One region of the Paenibacillus sp. B2(2019) genome, then DNA from elsewhere that is predicted to be linked to it. Evidence: predicted binding sites of a transcription regulator. Region 1 holds the regulator's gene; the other holds the start of a gene.
The links. The regulator LexA, encoded in region 1, represses DNA repair genes until DNA is damaged. The targets are predictions, from matches to a motif close to CGAACATATGTTCG.
Positions count from the first base shown of each region.

Region 2: PAENI_RS21460 (YolD-like family protein) is a predicted target of LexA. The motif match lies at 4,151-4,164, and genes of this name have one in related genera.

Region 1 covers NZ_VTZR01000025.1:285,278-293,918, reverse strand. Annotated here, with positions in the region: gene PAENI_RS26500 (HAD family hydrolase) at 241-1,026, opposite strand; gene PAENI_RS26495 (hypothetical protein) at 1,060-1,587, opposite strand; gene PAENI_RS26490 (DUF896 domain-containing protein) at 1,637-1,846, opposite strand; gene PAENI_RS26485 (LysM peptidoglycan-binding domain-containing protein) at 1,956-2,369, opposite strand; gene lexA (transcriptional repressor LexA) at 2,665-3,291, shown strand; gene PAENI_RS26475 (L,D-transpeptidase) at 3,564-3,902, shown strand; gene PAENI_RS26470 (hypothetical protein) at 4,052-4,432, shown strand; gene PAENI_RS26465 (hypothetical protein) at 4,667-5,245, shown strand; gene PAENI_RS26460 (MBL fold metallo-hydrolase) at 5,371-6,177, opposite strand; gene PAENI_RS26455 (cupin domain-containing protein) at 6,150-6,650, opposite strand; gene PAENI_RS26450 (DUF4352 domain-containing protein) at 6,784-7,407, opposite strand; gene PAENI_RS26445 (DUF5316 family protein) at 7,677-7,880, opposite strand.
Region 2 covers NZ_VTZR01000024.1:17,718-26,358, forward strand. Annotated here, with positions in the region: gene PAENI_RS21435 (NucA/NucB deoxyribonuclease domain-containing protein) at 1-401, opposite strand, end outside; gene PAENI_RS21440 (cytidine deaminase) at 509-925, shown strand; gene PAENI_RS21445 (glycosyl hydrolase) at 1,099-2,574, shown strand; gene PAENI_RS21450 (PH domain-containing protein) at 2,656-3,144, opposite strand; gene PAENI_RS21455 (hypothetical protein) at 3,262-3,822, shown strand; gene PAENI_RS21460 (YolD-like family protein) at 4,205-4,540, shown strand; gene PAENI_RS31945 (hypothetical protein) at 4,537-4,701, opposite strand; gene PAENI_RS21465 (M15 family metallopeptidase) at 5,000-5,686, shown strand; gene PAENI_RS32685 (WGxxGxxG-CTERM domain-containing protein) at 5,763-6,236, shown strand; tRNA gene PAENI_RS21475 (tRNA-Leu) at 6,398-6,483, shown strand; gene PAENI_RS21480 (hypothetical protein) at 6,937-7,125, shown strand; partial or broken gene PAENI_RS21485 (ISL3 family transposase) at 7,409-7,791, opposite strand; gene PAENI_RS21490 (nuclear transport factor 2 family protein) at 8,019-8,417, opposite strand; gene PAENI_RS21495 (MBL fold metallo-hydrolase) at 8,422-8,641, opposite strand, start outside.

The sequences.
Region 1 (8,641 bases):
ATTACTAAGAATCTACCAATTCATGTTATACATTCTCCATCTATTATACACATTATTATTGGTTTTTCAGTATTTCGCATCAATTCAGCTAAACTCTTGTGACTTAAATCATATACTAGTAAATCTCATCTAACATACTAAATATGATGTAGATATAAAAAAGACAGCAAGTCTCCTAGTAACCTAGGAACTCACTGCCTTCTTAAAGCTTAAATGAATGAAAGCCTCTTCTACTCAATTTTATAAAGATTGGACTAATGAAAGAAGCTCTCCAAGATGTTTGATTTCATAATCCGGCTGAATTTCCGGATCTGGCTGTTTGCCTTTTCTGTTAATCCAAACTGTAGTCAAACCTGTTGCCAGCCCACCACGAATATCCGTTGTAAGCTTATCTCCGACCATAACTCCTTGCTCAGGTGCAATATCTAAAAGTTCTAGGGCATGCAGAAAAATTTCCTTATCCGGCTTTCCTTTGCCGAAGCTTCCAGAAATCACGATGTGATCAAAGAAAGGAACGATTTCAGGTACGCCATCTAGTTTCTCTTGTTGCAATGCAGGGCATCCATTAGTCAGAAGCAATAGCTTCACTTTCCCCTTCAGTTCTTCAAGCACCTGAATCGTTTCTTCATAGATGTAAGGTCGATTTCTACGCTCTGCTGCGAATTTGGTTGCTAATGTCTCAGCAAGAGCTTCGTCCTCTACACCAAGTGCTGCAAGACCGCGACGCCATGCCTCTTTACGATATCCCGGTGCAAGCTGCTCCAATTGACGGAATTCCGGCTGTTCACCTGCAGTAAAGTTCCCCCAAAGTGCTTCAAACGGATTAATCCCAATCATCTTTGTAAACGGGTTCGTTTCGTAGGATTCATATAGTCCAATGGCTTCTTTACGCACCGCAAGTTCCAGTTCTTGTGGATCAATCGTATCCCCAGCGGCTTCACATGCAGAACGAAATGCTTCATTAACGCTCCGATCATCCCAGAGCAGTGTATCATCAAGGTCAAATAGTACGGCGGAAATTGGCATTACAGGTCTCCCTCTCCCATGGCTGGTTAATTTCTATTCGTGAACTACTTCAATTTGGTGAGCTTTTGCGAATGCTTCCAGTCGAGTCCCCATTGCATTGGTATCATAACGATTCATAAGTCTGGTAAAAATCCATTTCGTGCGTTTGCCTTTATGCTTAATTACAACAGCTCCACGCGAAAGGATGATTTTCTCAATATCAGAAGCTGGCAGATAACGTTCGCGGTTGAATTTTATAGTAGATAGTCTAGCATTCTCTACCTTCAAGTACGGACGTCGGAAGAACAGAAGTGCCGCTAGTAAGTAGTACAAAACGACTCCTAACCAGTTCATTAGCATACCATTACCTTTGGCCTGGTCCACTGAACCAACCATCCAAAACATAGTACCAAGCACTAATAACACTACTGGAAATGCAATGTTACGGCCTTTAAAGGTTTCACTGTTCTTACCAGGAGATTTAGATTTAGATGCGTAAATCGTTTCCTTCCCCTGTTTCTTTCTTTGCTTATTAATTTGCTGCGTGTTGCGTTGAACCATTCTTTCCCAAGAACGGGCCATATGCGTTCCCCCTAGTCATCCAGTAATATCTATGAAAAGGAACAGGGTGTTAATGCTTACGCCCCTTGTTACCTTGTTCATGCTCATCATTATCGACCAATTCAATCGTATTCAATTGTGCTCGGAAGTTATTGCGAATATTCCCCAAATAAATTTCACGAAGCTTGGCGCGTTCCGCCGTTTCCTCTTGATTAAGGCCTACGCTCTTCTGTTTGCGTGCCAATTCGTTAATACGCGCGACCAACTCATCAATATTCAAAACTTTCCCTCCCCTTATAAATTAATTCTAACTCTGCCATGAGAAAAAGAGCTTGTCAAGGTTTACTCCCTGCAAGCTCTTCATGTCCTCTTATTATGTTCTTAGAATATTAATATATAGGTAAAGTGAGAATATCTCCAGCATTAATCTGACTACCTTTAATGCCATTGGATTTTTTAATTCCTTCTATATATACAGCCGTTTTCATATCAGAAGGTTTATTCTCAAGAGCAATACTCCAAAGTGTATCTCCACGTTCAACCACTACGCGCTTCTCATCCTTCATTAAAGTAGTAGATCCTGCAAATACATTACCTACTACTGTAAGTCCTGATAGTACGAGCACGATGATCAATGTCAGTTTAATAACAAAATCTCTACGGAACAAACGCATCAAGCCTTCAAGCAAAAACTCTGTAATCTCTTTAATCTGAGCTGAATAACGGGTAATAGGATTATGTCCTAAAGATTCAACCACTGGGGCTTTATCGTAGATGCTACGGTATGTACTGTATTTTAACATGAATATCATCCTCCAAACACTTGTTCTTACTTTTGAAATTATAATAACACGAACATGTGTTTTGTTCAATACTATTTTAGAACAATTGTTCTCTTTTTTTCAGAGGTTACTATTTACCATATTCTTCATATAAAGAATCACTCTTATCGTTTAGATGAAGGAAACGCAATCAATACAAGACTACCATTTATTAACTCTTTCGAATTAATATTTATAATAGTTAGAACTTATGTTTGTGCGAACGGTAGTTCTATGTTATAATTTTCCCAAACATTACTATATGGGGTTGATTCCAATGTCAAAGATTTCAAGTCGCCAGCTGGCGATCCTGGAATTTATACGTAGCGAAGTCCGCAGCAAGGGTTATCCTCCTTCCGTCCGGGAGATTGGAGAAGCTGTTGGTCTTGCTTCCAGCTCCACAGTTCACGGTCATTTGGATCGGCTAGAGAAGAAGGGACTTATCCGTCGAGATCCAACGAAGCCTCGTGCGATAGAATTGCTTGGCCAAGAGGATTCCGAGAATGTCCATCATTTCGCGCAAACCGTCGCTCGCATTCCTGTCGTAGGTAAGGTTACCGCCGGGGTTCCTATCACTGCTACTGAGAATATTGAAGACTACTTCCCGCTTCCAACTCACTATGTTGGAGATAACAAAGTATTTATGTTATCGGTTCAAGGTGACAGTATGGTCGAAGCTGGGATTATGAATGGCGACTATGTTATTGTTCGTCAACAACAAACGGCTGATAACGGAGATATCGTTGTAGCTATGACCGAAGAAGATGAAGCAACCGTTAAGACTTTTTATAAAGAACGTGATCATATACGTCTTCAGCCGGAGAATCCGGCGTACGAGCCTCTTCGCCTTAATCGCGTAACCATTCTCGGCAGAGTTATCGGATTATTTCGAGATATCCACTAAGTATGCACTCCTACCATGCGAAAACGGATACCGCCCTTTAAAGGACGGTATCCGTTTCTACGAGAAGTATAAGGATAGGGTATATCGTAAAAATAAAACTTTCTTTTATTTTTTAAAAAGCTGTTCTGCAAATGCAGAACAGCTTTTTAACTGTTATCAAACCCTATTTATCAATCATAGAACATTTGTTCCCATAAGCTAAAATGACCATTTTTAATGAATAACCGTTTAGGCATCCTGCTCATATCTTAATTAGAAAGGAGTGTTGCACAATGCCAAATTACCGGATTATAGTTGATCTGACGCAGCGTATGCTTTATCTTCTTGATAACGACATTGTGATCAGGGGCTTCCCAGTCGGAATCGGTAAAATGTTAACTCAATCACCACTCGGTGAATTCACAATCATCAACAAACAACCCGATCCAGGTGGTCCATTTGGGGTCTTTTGGATGGGGCTATCTAAGCCTCACTATGGGATACATGGAAATAATGATCCCTCATCCATAGGGCACGAAGTATCCCACGGTTGTATTCGTATGTACAATGAAGATGTGTTAGCACTAGCTGCGATTGTACCGATTGGAACACGAGTAACGATCAGGAATTAAATCTATCTCTATAGATAAACACGCCTCACTCATGGTTCACTGGAGGGGGCGTGTTTGTATTTATGTATTTTTGATGACCTAATAGGAATTATGTGGTTATATGTCGAATAATGTTAACAGGATTTCAAATTGAAAGGAAGTGTCTCGTTTTGAACAACTCAAAAATTAGAACCCTCGTCGATTTTAAAGTCGATGCACTTGTTAAACTCTCTGGCTTATTGTTAAATAACGATCAAGCGAGTGGAAAAAAAGTAAATTTACTCACCTCATTCGGCAGTATTCAAGGGACCATCTCCCCTTCCACCTCCAATAAAGAGGATGTTTTTGACTTAAAATCTCTAATGGATGATGTCATTGTAGATGAATACATATCTTATTTAGGTGCGGAACATCCCGATAAAAATTTCAGCTATAACTTTGTAGTCCTTAATGATGTTTCTGTAAGACCCTATACTCACTATGAATCTCCGATCGAATACAAACAGCTAATTGTTTATACTGATCAAATCACAGCCTTCAATTTCTTATGATTTTGACATATTTATTTTAAATGCTCTCAACAAAGCACTCCAGCAGTTGCCCCAATTTTGCACTCAGCTTGCAAAATCGGCAGATCTCTGGGTGCTTTCTCTTTTTCTAATCAGTAGTCGTTTCCTAAATTCCCACGATTTTCGCTCTTAACAGATACTAGTAGAGAGAATTCAGGCATATCTTTCAATAAGCAATAAATCTTGCTCTACTGAGATCATTGGAGGTGTGATTACATGCTGATTTTCTTGATGTATATGTTTGCCATTGTAGGAGGAGTCTTAATTCTAAGTGCCGTTATTATAGAATTAAAAAAACTATCTACTTCTTCTGAACTTTCTAAGCTGTTAAACGCAACCTCATCTTTTAATATTATATTCACCAAAACATTCATTCCGCCCAATCAATCTCACTTGATCGCCCTTAATGAACCTTATAAAAAAATAGCAATAGGTACCAGCAATCCGAAAACAAGCAAAAAGGCAATAGCAAAGCTATACTCGTTCGACAATATAATGGGATCAGAGATTGTTGTTAACGCACTAACCCTTTCAAAAGTATCTAAAAGACAACAAAACAGCAAATCAACTGCTTCAAGTGCGGATATTAATGTGGTTAATAGCGGTGACGAAGAGGCTGATGTTATTGAGGAACTTACGCTTAAAATATATATGAACAGCAATGAAATACCTGTGTATAGTATTTCCTTCTTGCCAGGCTTATTGCCCATTCAACAATCCGATAATCAATACAAAGAAGCTTACTCCCAAGTCCAACAATTACATGCGTTCTTCAGGTCGATCGTATCCGAATGAATGCCCCCCTTCCGCCTATTATTACTTCACTTTACCTTTCCCAATTAGAAATTTTGAAAACCTTAAGGAAAGACAAAAAAACGGTCCTTTTGAGAGGGCCGTTTTCGCTGCATCCAACATTCATTTTAAAATTGCACACTAAATCCGTTAAATTGATGAATGCCCGTACCATGAGCAACAAGATCCCGTTCACGTAATTCACGAACTGCCTTCATAACCACTTGCAAAATAGCTGGATCTAGACCCAACGTATTATGAGAGCCGAATACTTGAGATACATTTGGAATTTGCGCAATCTTTTCTAAAGAAGCCACTAAATCTGCCGGACTAGTAGAGGGATAAAAAGCATAAATTGGCGTAACATCATACAACAAATCCCCTGTAAACAGATACCCGTTGGCATGATCAAAGATGCTAATATGACCTGGCGAATGACCCGGTGTGTGGTAAATTTCTAATCTACGCCCGCCTAAATCAAGCACATCTCCCTCTCGCAATAGAGCTGTTGGTTTCCCTTGATAAGGTGTATACGTATTAGGATCAAACGTCTCAGGAACAGGAAGAGTAATATCTCGGCTCATATCTTTTCTGATCTGGGCAAGGGTCAAACCTCGTATTCCATTAATTAGCCAATCCTCATCCTCTTTATGAACATAGATCGTCTCAAATTGTCCATGACTGCCTATATGGTCTGCATGCACATGTGTAGTGATGACAGTGATAGGTAAATCCGTTAACTGATCCGTTATTCTTTTTATATTATCGATGCCTAATCCCGTATCAATCAACACCGCTTGTTCTTTCCCTAACAACAAAAAAGAGTGCACCTTTTCCCAATGTCCATATTCACTGATTGCATAAGTAATTGGATCAATTTTCGTGACTGTGAACCATCGATCTTGAATCAAGTGTGATCCTCCATTCCGTTCCATTTCTCCCTTACCTGCTTTTCTCCTTTATAATAGTCCGCTTGTTGATCCGCCTGATAAATTTCTTGATAGGGGAGAATGTTGATTTTACCTGAGTCCGGATATTCGCAAACATCTATGCCCTGGTTCGTTCGGAGATCAAGATACTTGCAAGGGGCATCCGTATGATTATAAAGTTGATGCGCTCCTTCAGGTCCCATTTCAAAAAATATCACATCACCTTCAGAAACCTCACTAAAACCCTCTGGAGTTCTTAACATCGCTTTTCCCGTCAAAATCACAAATATTTCTTCAGCGTTTCTATGAAAATGATAAGGAAAGGAATACTTATCTGGATCAAGCGATCTTATGTCGAAGACAAGATGTTTAGAATTAGCGATCTCAGCTAACCTCTCACTCGTATGCCAAGCAAACTCAGGGATCGGAGATAACTTTTGTTTAAATGAAACAGTATTTTCATTAAAAATCTTCGCCAAATATAACACCCCTCATCCATTACGCTTTTCTTTCAATATAATCGGTTTGGTACTTTATGTAAATGCAGATTATCAGGTTTAACAATAAAAAAAGCCCCGCCAGCATTGGCGAGACTCTTATATGTGAGATATCCTATTTATTTTGAAGAACGATTTTGATTTCTCCATCTGAACTAAAACTTAAAACCGTAAAATCAGTATTGATTTCAAGTTCTTTCCAATCCTTAGGAAGCTGGTAAGCTAGTTTGCCACGAATTTTCTTTCCCGCAGCTAAAGCGCCGTCCATTGTTCCTACTTGACTATCCAAAGTATGAGCCAAGAGATCTTCATTTATGGAGAAGCTGTCTTGGTATGCATTGAACATTAGCATAGAGCTTACCATATAATCTTTACTGGAAATATTCTCAAGTATAATTCCGATTTCTACAAACTCATTACCCTCTGATGGTTGTACATAATCATTTCCCTTAGGCTTTTCCAGAGACTCAACTGTAAGCTTAAAATTCTTAGTTGTGATGGTTTGTCCAACTTCATTTATCATCGTTTCCTTTGGCTCTTCTGTAGGCTTGCTGGTAGGCTTTTCCGTTTCGACCGGTTTCTCTGTTGCTGCAGTATCATCTACCTTTGCCACTGCTGGTTCTGATTTTGATACTGTAGGTTCACTATCATTCCCCTGTGATCCAATCACCCCAATTACAACAAAAACAATAATGAGCCAAAACCACCATTTTTTAAAAAAAGGTTTCTTTGTTTTCAATATTCTACTTCCTCTCAGATAATATCCATTTCCAACTTTTGCTAGGAAAATATACCCATATTATCCTATGAAAGATATACCTTTGCAAGAAAAATATAAAATAATGTCAGATGATAAGAATAATTGTGACCGTTATATTAAATTCCATTTTACTAGAACTATAAATATAAAAAAACACCTCAACGGCAAAGACATCAAGGGTCTAAAGGTTTTTGTAAAAAGTCTTGTATTGCACTCTTTACCACTCTTGAACTTGAGTGTGGTAAATCTCACAACAAATATACTAGTCCAGCTATAGCCAAGGAAAGAACCCCTCCTAAAGCAGACCAATTCGCTACTTTATTTTTAATTTTACGGCCTTCTTTGGATTCCGAATAAAAATTCCCTCTTTGCTGAGTACCTGTCGTAAATCCGCCAATACATATACCAGAGATCACAAAAAAAGCCAGTCCTATATATATGAATATGCGCATATTAGTGCTCCTCCCAGGAAAGCGTTGGATATCTATATATAAGATATTCTAACATTATTCTCCACTACTAATTGGAAAAGTTAAAATGATGTATGACGAGAATGCACATAATCGAGGAATCATCGGTATGTGCTCAGGTGCTATTTCTTGTGGCGATTGGTATTGCAGCCCTTCTGGTGTCTACTTAGTTTCTCCACTAACGGAGAGAGTCCTCTTCTTCGAGTTTTGGACTCAGATGACGTTATTTACAAAATAATCGTCTTTTGTGCAGGGTTTCGGACTCCAGTAACGTTATTGCTTCTTTAGAGCATAATATTGGGTACTTTTCAGGCCAATAACTGCATTTGGGTCCGATAGCAAGCCAAAAACAGAATAAAGCTACAAATAAGATCTGCTGTGAAGCTAGAAGGTGCATCGTACATAAGTTTGGTTGCAAGCCTCCGTTATGGTGTGGATGTTCTATTATTCCCTTATTTCACCCTCTAGAAATAAGGGAAGCGAACTGATTGTGGTTGGTAAGTGCGTACGTATAAATTGGACGTGCCTAGACACAGGTTTACACCAATACAAAAATACGAGAAGAAAAAGGACCATTGAGCAGAAACTCAGGGTCCTTTCCTTTTTAATGCTTATTCAGTTGTAATAGGCGCGCCCGGTTTGGCAGCGATTAAAAGATGACATTAAAAGTGAATGTCTTTTCGAGAGAAAAACTGAAACTTTATAAGTATCAATTTTTACATTTTTAAAAAGACATAAATGAT
Region 2 (8,641 bases), on a different contig from region 1:
TCCGCATAATCTTCTAACTGATTGCCAACCCAGCTTCCTGCACCGCGGTTATCTTTTGGGGTTATGTATTCAATGTCGGCCCCTTTGCCGCCTTCATTACACATGGCCATGGGCCATTCATCGCGGTCGTAGCCTTTTTTGGTGGGGATCCCTTTTAAGGATTCTTTGCGGTTGTCTTCAGCCTGCTCACGGTTAATCGTGCACGTCGCGGACTCCCCTTTGGCAATCGCGTCCTGAATGTGCTTAGCGGTCTCAGGATAACGATCTGATGGGAAGATCAGCTGAACAACTTCTGAATCGGATGTGGACGAGGGGGCTGCCGGATCTCCGTTCTGTTCATACCAGTAACCGCCAAAAGCAAGTAACACAACAATGATGAGACTGGTGAGTAATTTCTGTATTTTCAAATCTGCTCCTCCTTTTTTGGAACTTAAAATAGTATATCTTATATCATAATGCAGTGCGATTTAATATACTTAGGAAAAATAAGAGGAGGACGGAATTGGAAATGGAGTATTTGATTACGATTGAAGATCAGACACTTATTGCCTCTGCTGAAGATATTATTACTAGACGTTATGAATGGGAGAGACACCATGTAGGGGCGGCGCTCCGTACTAAGACGGGGGAAATCTTTACAGCGGTACATGTAGAAGCTAGCATGGGACGAATTACAGTCTGTGCAGAAGCGATGGTGATTGGAAAAGCGATATCCGAAGGCTACAAGGAATTTGATACGATTGTTGCGGTAAGGCATTCTGATCCGGACAGCGAGGAAAGAGAAATTAAAGTAGTTTCTCCCTGCGGGATGTGCCGTGAGTTAATTGCTGATTACGGGAAGGATTGCAAAGTTATTGTATCCGAGGACGGCCGGTTAGCTAAATATGATATTTCTGAATTACTACCGCTGAGATATACGAGGTAAATTGGAGATATAGTCAGGAGCCGCCGGGCTCCTTTTTTTATTGAGCCGTGAATTTATTCAGCAGTTCCTTACACTGTCCTAAATTAAATTACAACTTCATGTCCATTCGCTGAGTTCATGTCACTAGTATCCCCATACTATAACTTAAAAAAGTTAAAAGGATGTGAGAGTGGATGGAACAGCGCAATCTTCGAAATATGGTTGATTCGGCATCGAGGTTTGTGAGCGATGTTCAGTGGCAAATAGCATATCGTAAATTGCAAATGGCTCCGGCGGATTCGGAAACGGTACCTTCTGCTCAGAAATTGTTGAATACCCTTTATTTTCTGCAAGGAAAAGGATGGATTAGTGGACAACATGATTATTTGGAGAGCGCGGATGAGTTCAATGGGAAGCTGAAAAATACTAGCGGGCAATACGCCGCCCTTCACGGCTATGAGCTGGGGGCAATCAATAATCAGACGGCGGCACTAATAGACAATCAGCGGGATTGGGTCGTTAGCAGCGCTATTCGCTGGTATAAAGCCGGTGGAATCGTAACGATTAGCTATCACGCTCAGTTGCCAGGGACTGCGCCAGCTTGGGATAACGTATCTACGAGCATAAGCAACGCTGATTTTGACAAATATATAACCCCGGGTACCTCTCAGTACAACGCACTGATCGCTGATCTGGATAAGATAGCCCTTTCTTTAAAAAAACTAAATGATGCAGGTGTTCCTGTGCTCTGGCGGCCGTATCATGAAATGAATGGCGGATGGTTCTGGTGGGGGAAGAAGATCAACTACGTGGGACTGTGGAACCTTATGTTTGACCGTTTTACAAGCTATCATAAGCTGCATAATTTATTGTGGGTCTGGAGCCCAAACGCCAAAAATCAGTGGAGTGATGACCCTGCCGAATACTACCCAAGCGGTGACAAAGTAGATGTGCTGGCACTAGATATCTATGATGGGGATTTTAAGGGGAGTCACTATGATAGTCTATGGGATCTGGGTCGTGGAAAAGTGATCGCGATTGGAGAAAATGGAGAGCTACCGTCCCCTGCACTACTATCTAAATCACAGCCCAAATGGTCTTATCAGATGACCTGGGGCAAGCTTCTTTATGAGAAGAATACCGATGCGGTAATTAGAGCCTTTATGAATGACAGCTTTGTATTCACGCGGGAAGAGTATGCTGCTGAGGCGGCAATTGTAGCCGCTAAGGGAGACAGTGTGCTGCAGAGTGGACTATGGGGGCAATATTACAATAACATGACTCTTAGCGGCGCACCTGCGCTGACGCGAACCGATGCTAACATCCAATTTTCGTGGAAACAGGGTTCCCCTGATCCAGCCATTCGTGTCGACGCTTTCTCTGTACGGTGGAGTGGAAAACTGACTGCAGCCTATAGTGAAACCTATACCATTTACTCCTCCTCTGATGACGGGGTACGGGTGTGGATTGATGGAGGGCTGATCATTGATAGCTGGGTGAATCAGAGTGGACAGGAGCGAAAAGGCAGTGTAAATCTGATTGCAGGTAAGCTGCATGAAGTAAAGGTGGAGTACTATGAGAATGAGGGGGACGCGCGAATTGTATTGCAGTGGGAAAGTCCTAGCCAACTCAAAGGGATTATTCCAGCAGGAGCTTTTTATCTTCCATAAGACGATATCCGAACTGATTCGAGCATCGGAATATTAGCGAAAAAGCCCCGGATTTCGGGGCTTTTTTAATGTGAAAGGTTCTTAGATTTGTTCACGGTAGCTAATGTTGTTGGCGATCTTCTCGTCACGAACAGCTTTGCGCAGAACATCTTTGACGGTTTGGGCATCATGGATTTTTCGGAAAAGAAGCTGAGGCGCTGAGGCATCATCAGAAAATACAGTTAATGTACCGATGCCGAGCATCCGGTCCATGATAGATTGTGCTACGGATAAATCGCGTACACGCAGTAATTCGATTTCTTCGACATTTTTACCGATAAGTCCAGTCTTTACCATAATGCGCTGGCTTGTAATGGTGTACGTAGTCGTGTTTAGGCGTACGATTCCTTTGAGGCGATCAGAGATACTGGCTGGTTTGCCTTTCCAGAGCACGACTTCTTGAGTAGCGTTTGGATTTGCTGATGGACGGCGGGCGGTCACTGGAGCAGTGCCGTCAATGCTAGATCCGCATTCTCCACAAAATTTAGCGCCCTGCTTATATTCTGATCCGCAGGTTGTGCAATAAGGCATAAATACTCTCCTTCCCTGATTACAATTGAAATAATTATAACATAATAGTCATTTTACATAAATTTCATTTGCGCTTTACACAAACCGACATTATTCTGTTAAGTGGAGGGATAAATAATGAAAAAAGTGTTACTAATAGGAACGCTAATGCTGACTGTCATCCTTAGCGCCTGCAGCAATAATAATTCAACTTCATCGGCTCCTGCCTCGGAAGAAGAAGTGCAGGAAACCGTACAAAACTTCTACAATGAAATGTCTAAACTTGATGAATTAGGAAAATCATCTTTAGCGGAGTTCAACGAAGCTATTGCTGCTTATTCAGCAGGAGAACTTTCGGACAGGCAGTTGGAGAAGAAGATTAACGAATTCCAAAAGACCGCAACAGACCTATCCAATCAGGCTGAGAAAGTGAAAATTTCCTCTAGCTTGCCCGAAGACATTCGTAAACTGCTTGATGAGTCCAAAATTGCTTTTCAAAGTGCTTATTCTCTAAAAGAACAGGCCTCTCAAGGTGCTGATTCCGCAGAGGTCACTGCTGAGAAGTTCGAGGAATTGAATCAGAACGCTGACGTCGCGATGCTATACGGCATTTCCAAGCTTAATGAAGCAAGAGAAGCAACAGGACTCATCGATGCTGATGGTCAGTCCACCGCTGAATCAGAGAAAGTTCAAGAATAGATCGAAATTTAGGCGCTGAACAGTTCAACTGTCAGCGTCTTTTTGATGCGATTTTGAGCTTGAGTAGAGGTAACACTGCCAATCCTATAAATAAGCCAGCTACGATTCCTTTTGTGAGGTCTGAGAGGGTACTGCTTCGATATACGAGGGGGTATAGACACAGGAATAATACGGGAATTAGGATGAGCAGGGCATTGTTTTTTTTCAATTGGAAAGCTCCTCTCATTTAGATATTAATTATTATACAACTTTTAGATAAAAGAGGAGGATTTTAAAGTGGTATCTTTTTCCTGATTATTGATTATTCAGCGAAGGTGTGGATATAATACAAACATACGTTCGTGTGTAGCGGAATAAGTATAGAAATTAGGGAGGGGTTACCATGGGCAAAAAGCTGGAGAAAAACGGACTGTGGGAAAGCAGTCGCATGATGCTGCCGGAGCACAAGGTAAGAATTATTAGGGATGAACGGGAGACCCTGCGCCGCATTAAGCCTATTCTAGATGAGCAGAAGCTGGAGGAGATCGAATGTACACTTGCTTTATCGTTACGGAGTCATGTGCGCGTCACTGTTGTGGTGTTTGATCCTTTTGAGAATACGACAATTAGTGGTTTTGTGACTTCCATTCACACCCACTCGCGTGAGTTTAAGCTGCAGTGGGCGGAGGAATGGAAGTGGATCAATGTAGATGATCTAGTGGAGGTTTACATCGTCTAATGCTGAGAACCGCTGACTTCACTTTTTTCATAAGCAATTAGGGTCACCGTTGGGTTGCCGGTCAGATTTGCAATGGAAGCTTCGGCATTTCGAATAATTTCGAGTGCTTCTTCCTGCTCGCTCAGGGCAGCAACTTTATAGCTATCGCTATGAATGTCCATATGTGTTCCCACCTTTCGCTAATATTTTGCCCTTTTTTGTAGAAATGATCCAAGGTGAAGAAGCTATGAATAGGTGCTTTTCAGGGGAGATCTCGGGGATACCGGGGTCTTTTTTTAAAATATAAGAAAGTATAAGTTATGCACCTATCCTTTATGTCTTATATTTCTCGCTTAAACGCTTATCGTCCTTCCTTATAGGGACGCCGAAGACGTTTATGCTTGTATGCTAAGGCAAGCAGGGGTATTAGTACAAGCGAATGGGGAAGCGGGATCATTGATTATACCAAGGGGTGATTCTATGCTGACTTTAGATCAAGTGAGGGACAAATCGGCGGCGAGGCTTGCTGGGCTTCATCCTGTTTTGGCAGCAGGGGCGAAGGCTTTGATACAGCAAAGCTATGCCAGAGGAGTACCCATCGTTATTACTCAGGGATTGCGGTCGATTGCTGAACAAAATGCCTTGTATGCGCAGGGGAGAAGTAAGCCTGGACCTGTAGTTACCAACGCCAAGGGTGGAACCAGCTATCACAATTATGGCCTTGCGTTTGATTTTGCGCTTTTGCTGCCGGATGGAAAAAGTCTTTCCTGGGATATGAATCGTGATGGTGATAAAGATAAAATAGCGGACTGGCAAGAGGTTGTACAGGTGGGAAAACAGCTAGGGCTTGAGTGGGGAGGAGACTGGACGTCTTTTAAAGATTATTCCCATCTGCAAATGGCCTTCGGCTTAACCACGACTCAACTTCGGGCAGGTAAACGTCCTACGACGGATCAGGTCAATGAAGCTTTAAAAAGAATTACTGGGGAGGATGACCAGGTGAACAAAGACGTTAAAGTAACGATAACCTTAAACGGCACTAAACTTACGGATGGTGTTCTTGATACCGGCATAACATATGTACCCGTGCGTGCTCTGGCTGAGGCGCTTGGAGCAAAGGTTACGTATGACGCAGCAAGCAAGACAGTGAATGTAGTAAAAGAGTAAAGCTATTCATGTATAGACAGTGCCACCCAAGGGGAAATTATCAGTGATCACTAATTATAAAGGGAGGCATAACACTGTGAACAAGCTGATAACAAGCCTTGCATGCGGTACTGTACTGTCAATGAGTATAATGGGAGCTAGCTATGCATCTAATGCCATCGGATCAGCAGCTTTAGGCGGTATCCCCAACGCTAATACTGGTATGGATGGTACCGTGAATAACACTCGGATGATGAATACGGATGGCAATCTAATGAACGGCACCACGGGAACGATGAATCAGAATGAGAGCATTATGAGAGATAAGATCCGCACAGGGGAAAATTATAGACCTAACACCAATAACTACAATGAAAATTACACCCGGGATAACTACAACAGAAATACGGTAACTCCACTATCCAACACTACAACGGATGGTAGATATCGGGCAACCAGCACAACTACAAATACTGGGACTACCAGCAGAGGATCTAACTGGGGCTGGCTCGGATTGCTTGGACTCTTGGGCCTCGTCGGAATGAGAAGCAGAAGTGACGAACGCAGATAATCGGCATGCCTAATAACCCGTGTCGGCATATGCTGGGACGGGTTATTTTTAATGTGATAAAACTTTTTTTGAAAAAGGGATTGCGCGTTATCGATATTCATGATATTATATTTCTTGTCGCGTTATACGTAAACATCGTATGAAGCTTCAACACATAATATGCCGGGGTGGCGGAACAGGCAGACGCACAGGACTTAAAATCCTGCGGTACGTGAGTACCGTACGGGTTCGACCCCCGTCCTCGGCATCACAGTGAAAACCTTGAGAAATCAAGGTTTTTTTGTTTTTCTTGATTATTTTCAAAAGGGAATTGTATTTAGAACAATTATTAAGCGCACAGGATTTACTCCTTTAATTATGGAGTTTTGTCATGAAAGGTACCCAATTTACTAGCAAGTTCCTCTTCCCCGGTTAAGACCTCGACCATGATGCCCGCCCACAAGCGAAATCCATACTCCTCCTCTGAAAGTCGCTCTTTCCAAATCTCTATGATTTCAGATGTTTAGCGCCATTTGAACCAATATGTTTTTTTAATTTCTTGCCAACGCATTAGATAATCAGAATGAGAGGCGACTTAATTGACAAAGAAGAGATGGCTAACTATTTTTATGTTGTTTATAGTCTTATTATCGGGTTGTAAAAAAACAACTCAGATACTTTAAGTGATACACCAACAGCTAAGGATGAAGAGTATAATCTGATGATTACAAATAACAGTCCGTTGGATTTAAAAAGCGTAGTTGTTACTGTTGATGAAAAAGATACCATCCAAATGGACTCTTTGATCGATAGTAATATTAAACTTGGAGAAGTTGCAAAGTTCCGGATGAAAAATGGAAAACATGTATTTAAGGTTACACTCAATCGGAAAAAATTACTCAGTAAGTAGAGAATTCACCGAAATTTTTAGAAAAGGAATAATTGTTGACTATGAAGTGATAATAGAAAAAAACGAAGTATCTATCAAAAAAATTAAAGACAATGAATAGATTGACTGTAGGAAACAGATATCATCAAAAACTTAGTCTCTTCTGAACAAAACACTAACATAAACGATATAGTCATTAATCTTTCAGATTTTCTAGAGGGTATGACAGGAGAGCTCCTAGTTAAGAATCCGATAAATTACTTGTTCAACTCTACTTTTGATGACATTAACTTAAAAGGCATCCCCTACCTTCTATAGTTGCATTCGTCCATCGGCAGCGATGGTAGTTGATGATCTCATTTTTCCAAATACGCATCTTTTTCAAACCACGCCCTGTTCACACCAACGGTTAAATCCATTCGTTGCAGCTTCGGCATTGGGTGAATAGTTATACCAAGTAGTAAAAGCTTCTTTCCGTTCCCAACATTTTCGTAGGAGCGGAGAGTAACCGAGTAATTCATCCAGCGTTTTCTTACTCTCTGCAGATAGAGATTCCACTTGGAGATTAAAGAGACGATGGTTGGCTTTGAGCCATGCTTTTGCCCGTGGCGAAAGCTCACTCTGTATCGTTTTACGAACCTCTTGCAGGGCCACAATAACATAGCCATGGACATGAAAGCGATCAGCGGAGTCTGTTAAGAGAGTTTACACAAAAGATTTGACAGACCCTGAAGTTCGTCAAGAATCGAAAGATTCATAAAGAAACGCCATCCTTTCCTATAATTCTACAGAAAGGATAACGTCTTTTTTTGCTTTATGGGTAGTGTAAAACCTTAGCTTGATAGCGATGGGGTAGCGTCAGGAAAATACGGTTATCCTGACGCTACCCCGTATACAAGTTAAGTTACAAACAACTAATTTGAACTTAATGCATTATTGACAGTTGCGCTGTCCACGATTTGAATAAATTTTTTAACCTTATCATTCTCATCAAATTCATATAGATGGCAAAAGTCTGCTATAAATGATTTTCCTGTTGCTTTATACGTTCCACTATATTTTCCGTAGACGATAACAGTGTGATTATTAAACGCATAGATTTCATCTTTTGCAGAATAGCCATCCCATTCGGTTCCAAGGCGTTCATGTACGTTTTTCACTACTTCATCTGGACCTACATAAGTACCCGCATAAGGAAATCCAGCAGCTTCTGTCCAAGATACATTATCACTTAAATACATTTTGAAGGCATCCAATTTTCCTTCACCGGTTAATACATACGTTTCATGTAATAATTTTTGGTATATATTCATAACATTACCCCCAAGGAATTTCTTTCGTTACAACTTTTGCACTTAATTCTAATACGCCTTTATTTGCATAGCCTGGATATGCTGCTTCAAGCTTTGCAACAAAATCCGTAGAAGTTTTACTTTCTTCAGAAGCTTTAATTGCAGTTTTTAGATAATTGATAGTTGCAATAAGTGCTTGATTATCTAAGGATTTTTCAATTGAACCATGGCTTGGTACGATTATG